2 regions of the Shewanella sp. K8 genome follow, and region 2 is predicted to be linked to the other one. Evidence: riboswitches for the same ligand, from Rfam matches in the RefSeq annotation. Region 2 holds a riboswitch; the other holds the start of a gene.
What was found. Region 2 has a riboswitch for cobalamin ahead of ON072_RS08800 (TonB-dependent receptor). Riboswitches for the same ligand answer to the same signal wherever they lie in the genome.
Positions count from the first base shown of each region.

Region 1: linked by a shared signal. The riboswitch ahead of ON072_RS08045 (ABC transporter ATP-binding protein) and the one ahead of ON072_RS08800 (TonB-dependent receptor) in region 2 are both predicted to bind cobalamin.

Region 1 covers NZ_JAPEHY010000011.1:61,545-64,656, reverse strand. The annotation lists gene ON072_RS08050 (FecCD family ABC transporter permease) at 1-335, opposite strand, end outside; gene ON072_RS08045 (ABC transporter ATP-binding protein) at 332-1,240, opposite strand; cobalamin riboswitch at 1,340-1,476, opposite strand; gene ON072_RS08040 (histidine phosphatase family protein) at 1,565-2,308, opposite strand; gene metH (methionine synthase) at 2,550-3,112, shown strand, end outside.
Region 2 covers NZ_JAPEHY010000013.1:12,617-15,728, reverse strand. The annotation lists gene ON072_RS08800 (TonB-dependent receptor) at 1-1,407, opposite strand, end outside; cobalamin riboswitch at 1,500-1,692, opposite strand; gene ON072_RS08795 (DUF805 domain-containing protein) at 1,833-2,180, opposite strand; gene ON072_RS08790 (DUF3592 domain-containing protein) at 2,454-3,112, opposite strand, start outside.

The DNA of each region.
Region 1 (3,112 bases), on a different contig from region 2:
GGATCGGCCAGCGGGTTGCGGGTCACCGCCTGCAATACATAACCCGACAATGCCAGACCGCTGCCGGCGATAAAGGCCAGCAAGATACGCGGCAGGCGCAGATCCCAGACGATACGCTCGCTGATGGCAGAAGGCTCACCCACGCCCAGCAGGTGTTTGCCAATCACTCTTGCCACATCGAAGAGACTGATATCGGCGGCGCCAAAACCGGCGGCGGCCAAGGGTGTCAACACAGTGCCGAGCAGCAACAGCAGCCAGCACCAGTAAAGTCTGGGCAAGGGCTTGAGAAACCAGCCGATAAGCGAGCGCCCCGGTGCGACCATGGAAGTAGTCATGCGCCACCTCCCACCGAGCCTGGGCGCCGGTCAGTTTCCTTGTGGGCAACACAGGTTTCGGCCGAGGCAGGCCCTGCCATTGGCTCGACTATCGCAGCGCCGTGAGCCTTGCCGTGACCAGGCTCTGGCGACTGATAGCCGTAAAAGTAGTGGATCAGCGGCCGTCCCAACTGCGGATGCGTCCCCACCTGGCAGCAGACGCCGAAGACACCGGCAATTCTGTCTTCGGTCAATACGCTCTGGGGCGAGCCGTGGGCAATACGGCGGCCGTTATCCAGCAGCAAGAGTTCGTCACACAGGGCCGAGGCCAGATTGAGATCGTGAATCGAGGCGATCACTGTGACCCCCAGGCTGCGCACCAGCTCGAGGATCTGGATCTGATAGCGGATATCCAGATGATTGGTGGGCTCGTCCAGGATCAAAAGCTTGGGGCGCTGCACTATGGCGCGGGCAATCAAGGCCCTTTGCTTCTCTCCGCCGGAAAGCTGCGCGAAGGGCTCTGCGGCCTTGTGCTGCAACCCGACCTGCGCCAATGCCGCCTGCACCTGGGCCTTGTCGGCCGCCGATGGCATATCAAACAACCCCTTGTGGGGAGTCAGTCCCATGGCCACTAATTGAGTCAGATCCAGTGCCAACTGGGCTGGGGTATCCTGCAGCACCACGGCCACCTCTTTGGCGAAGGCTTTGGCTGACAAACTATTGATATCCTGCCCAAACAGCTGGATCTGGCCGCGGTCCGGGCGGATATAACGATAGAGGCAGCGCAGCAGGCTCGACTTCCCGGCACCATTGGGGCCTATGAGCCCGAGCATCTTGCCGCTTGGCAGCTCAAAGCCCACATCGGCCAATACGCTGTGGCCACCGGGAAGCCAGCTAAGCTGTTGCACCTTGAGTGCCAGGCTCATAACCGCCCCCCGACATTGAGCCTGTGACCGGCAGAAGGCTCAGGCTGCAGTGGAAGAATCATCTATTCGCTCCCCCGGTTTACCCGCCCGGGTTTCTGGTTTGGTTTATCAGCCTGGGCAGGTCTCCTGACTCGTCGCCAAAGACGACTCACAGTTGCGGGCACAGTCCGGGCTTTCCCGGTTCCCTGGGTTGGTTCACCTGCAAAGGTGCCAACACCCTGGCTGCTGCCGCACTTGGCGGCCATTTGGGGTTATTATCCCGGTTTTATCGCCCGGCACAATTGCCTGGCGCAATCACCGCCGGGCGTTAGGCTAAGGCCCGTACTATTGCGGCCAGTGGAGCTTGCTGAAACACTGCCATTCTTGGTCACTTTCACCGCTGGCATCACGGCTGGCATAGAGGGTTATTCTGACCCAGGCCGCATAAGGTAGCTCCAAGGCGTTGAACACTGCCGCAGGCGGCATCTGCCCCGGCAGCAAAATCTCGGCCAGTAGCAACCGGATAACCCCGCTGTGAGTCAGGATCAGTGCCGCATCGGCGCTTGCTGAAGAACCAGAATCTCCTGAAACAGAGCTTTCGGAAGAACTAACCTCTCTAGCAAGCCAGCGCTGCACCATAGTCTGCCAGCCATCCAACACCCGGCTACGAAAGGCTGGCAGCGATTCCCCGCCCGGCGGAGTATTGGCCACGGGGTCACGCCAGAAGGCTTCAGCCGCCTCGCTATGCTGCTGATAGACACTCGCCACCTTCATGCCGTCCCAGTCACCGAAGTCCAGCTCCCAGAGCCAGTCATGCTGCTGCAGCGGCGCCGGGAAATAGTCAGGCATATCGGCCTTGAGCTCGGTGGCAAAAGCCTGGCAACGCAGGGCCGGAGAACTCAGCAGCGTCAGGCGTTCGGGCTGGCTCGGCAACTGCTCCAGCGCACTACTGATAGCCCGCCAGCTGCGCCACATCTGCGCTCTGCCCTCATCGCTCAGGGCCACATCACTGCGGCCGCGGATAATCTCGCCGCCTTCACATTCGCCGTGCCGCAGCAGATAGATATTCAGTTGCCTATGTTCAGCCACACACTTCTCCCGTCAGAGTCCGGTGGTTACCGGGCCAATTTAACCTTGCCGCAGGCCGCCGGAATCCGTATATTATGGACGTCTATACGTATAAATGTCCAAAATAACTTTCCGCGCCCACACACGCCTTTGGCTATCATGCCAGATAGTGTCCCGGGCGTCAGGTTGGCAGAGATGATGTCGCGGATGCCAAGCGCCGCGAATGTAAAACAGCAATAAGACAGGTATGAAAGGTAACCCTATGGCGACTTCCCAGCACTCCCCAGGCCAGACAGAGCTCAAGCTCAAACAGACCCTCGAAGAGCGGATCCTGATTTTAGATGGCGCCATGGGCACCATGATCCAGGACTACAAGCTGGAAGAAGCCGATTACCGCGGCGAGCGCTTCAAAGATTGGCATTGCGATGTCAAAGGCAACAATGATCTGCTGGTACTGACCCAGAGCGAGATCATCAAGACCATTCACAGGGAATACCTGCTGGCCGGTGCCGACATCATAGAATCCAACACCTTCAACGCCACCACCATTGCCATGGCCGACTACGAGATGCAGAGCCTGGCGGCGGAGATCAATTATCAAGGCGCCAGAATCGCCCGAGAAGTGGCCGATGAAGTGGCTGCCGCCAGCGGTATTCCCCGCTATGTGGCCGGGGTGCTCGGCCCCACCAACCGCACCTGTTCCATCAGCCCGGATGTGAATGACCCCGGCTTTCGCAACATACATTTCGACGATCTTGTGTTGGCCTACAGCGAATCCACCGAGGCGCTGATCGCCGGTGGCGCCGACATCATCCTGGTGGAAAC
Region 2 (3,112 bases):
CAGACGCAGGCTCTGGTTGCTCAAGGTCCAATCCCAGCCGGCTTCAATGGAACGGCCGGTCTGCGGCTTGAGGCCGACGACTGTTGGCGGCGTATAAGCTTGCTCATCGACCTTGGCGAAACGGAAACTCTCATCACCGCGAAGATAGAATCTGTGGCCTTCCAGCGGCCGATAGTTGAGCCCCAACTCGAGCGCGTGAGCGTCTTCATCCAAATCTATGCCATTGGGGTAAATCTGACCGTCCTTGAGTTCATCCTTGACCTTGGCATAGCGCCCGCCCACCACATAGCTCAGGCTGTTGGTCAGCGGCACATTGGCCTGTAGATAGGTGCTGGTCATGGTTTGGGTATTGCTGCGCTGCATATAACTGAGATCGAACTCGGTTTCACCCCGTTGAATATCGGCGCCTATGACTATGCTCAGCTCACCGTTGCGGGTCTGATAACGCCCCAGCGCCTTGGGATTGAATTCCAACAGCGAGCGCTCGTTACGACCTGGGCTGCCATAGCTGACACTGGACACCAGAGTATCACTGTAGTTGAGGTCCGCAGCCAGGGCCCAGTTGGCGTGCACCTGGCGCTGGAGATGAGCACGCCAGGCAGAAGTCATCTCATGGTTGTAATCACCCGGCGTCGATGTCGCCTGGCGTGGGTCGGCTTCAAACTGAGCCAGGGTCAGTGAGCCTGGAGTCTGGCGCTTGTTATCGTAGTAACTGCCTTCGACAAAGAAGTTGGTCAACTCTGAATCATATTGCAGACGCCCCAGCACAGAACCGGTTTCGTTGGCATTGTTTCTACGGTAGTTGTCGCTCTCGTTGTAAGCAGCAGCCAAATAGTAACGCCAGTTGTCATTGATGGCGCCGGACAGATCCCCACGGCCTTCGTAGGTGTCAAAACTGCCACCGGAGAGGGTCAGGTTGCCACCGCTGGCACTGGGCGCCTTGGTGATAATATTGATCACTCCGCCGACTGCCTGATCACCATAGAGCACCCCGGCGCTGCCGGAAAGGATCTCTACCCTTTCAATCTGATTGACCGCAATGGCACTCAGGCTGGGGGCGGCAATATCGATATTGTTGAGTCGGCGACCATCTATCAGTATCAGGGTGTTATTCACCGCTTGGCTGGAAGAGAAACCGCGCATCGCCAGCACAGGCCCTGAGTTATTGTCCGATATTTGAATGCCACTGCGGCCACGCAGCAACTCGCTCAGATTACTGGCACCGCTTTGCTGAATATCGGCGGCATCTATGACCACCACATTGGCGGCAATATTGAGCGGCGTGTCATCCTGACGGCCAATGACCACCAGCTGTTCATCCACGGCCTGGGTTGTAGCACTCGCCATGACGGGAACTGATGTAAATGCACCGCAGAGCAGCGCGAGATGATTTAGTTTGAAACCCATTTTCCTTTGACTCCTGAAAGGGAAACGGGGCAAGAGTGCCACGGCAGGGAGAGCCCCTTGGCTGCCGCATTTCGAGATCTGCCCACCGAAATCATCGAAATACCTCCAGGGCCGGTCTCCGGACTTTGGCTATGCGGTTGACCGCGCAAGACCCGGCTTTTATGACACCACTTGGGCGCGCCTGTCTCTCACCATTTACCGTTGCGGGGGCAGTGCCGGATTCTCACCGGCTTCCCGATTATCCCCGGTCTTTCATTCCGGGGCACCACGAGAGGTTGACTGAAATACTGTGCTGTCATTCCCGGCCTGGCCGAGAGCGGGCATTATAGACGTCTATATGGATGAATGTCTAATTTTGACGACGACTGACCGCCGCAGATTTACCCTGAAAACAAAAAGGGAGCCGAGGCTCCCTTTCCATTATCTTAACCCAGCTCTTTGGGGTTACTGCCAAAGCGGTTGTCACCCACTTCGCTGTCCTGGCAGTAGAAGACCAGCAACACTATCCAACCTATGATAGGGATTAATGCCAACAACTGCCACCAACCACTGCGGTCAGTGTCGTGCAGACGACGCGCGGCAACCGCAATAGAGGGCAACAACAGGCCCAAAGAATAAATCAGCCCCAGCACTGTGGTACCCAGCGCATAGTCAATAGCACTGACAACCAGGCTGAAAATGATATAGAACAGAGTGAACATCCAGTATTCTGTCCGACGGGCCCGACCGGTAAAGTCGGCGTATTTTTTGATGGCTCCGATGAAATGTTCCATGTTTTCTCCCAATAACAGATCCAAGATCCGATAACGCCGCACCAATTATTGAATGGCTTAAGGCAACCAAAGTTTCATCAGAGTTTCTTACTCCCTGAAACAGCGAACAATTTTAACATACCTGAATGAACTGCAAAGTGACAGAAAAGAGATTTACCTTCCATCCGCCACAAAATCAGAGATATCTCACCCTGTCAGTCGTCATTGGTTTACAAATATCGCCATATTCATAGCCATAAATAGCCATGAACAGCCAGCCGGCGCTTTTTCATCTTATCTGCTCAGCGTAAAACCACGGCTGGCGGCCAGCACCTGGATATCGGTTTCAATCTGTGCCAGTTGTGTCTGACGCTTTCGACCGATTGCACCTGAGTTAAACTTGGATGCCAGGTTGCCAAGAATATAGCGCCAATGCAGCGCTTGTTTTTTACGCTGTTTACGGCTCAAAGGATTCAGTGGCGGCTGCGCTGCGAGCGCCTTGAGCAAGGTTGCAGTAGCGCCGCGCCAAACATCGGGCAGCGATTCCAGGTTATTCAAAAGCCAGCCAAGACATACCAAGCGGCTCAATTCGGTGTGGGCAAATCCTTTGTTACCCAAAGGCATTTGCCGCCTCAATAACAAGGCATGGAATTGCCCCTGAATTTCCGTGCTCCAAGGTTTGCGTTGCAGCTTGGTCAGGTGCAGGGAGAAGACCATCTTCGCCAGTTCATGCTCTAAAAACAGGCTACGAATGCCATCGAGCAGTGCCAGGGTAAACTCAGGGTAGCGGCGGCCGAGCGCCAATTGCAGTGAAAGTTCGAGGCCAGAGACGCCCTCGCCTTTACTTGGCGGCTCCCACTTGAGGCACACAGGGACAAACCAGGCAAGAAAACGCACCTGCCATTCAGGCCTGGCGGCGATATAGCCAAGGGCCTGCCGTCCCAAATAGCTAC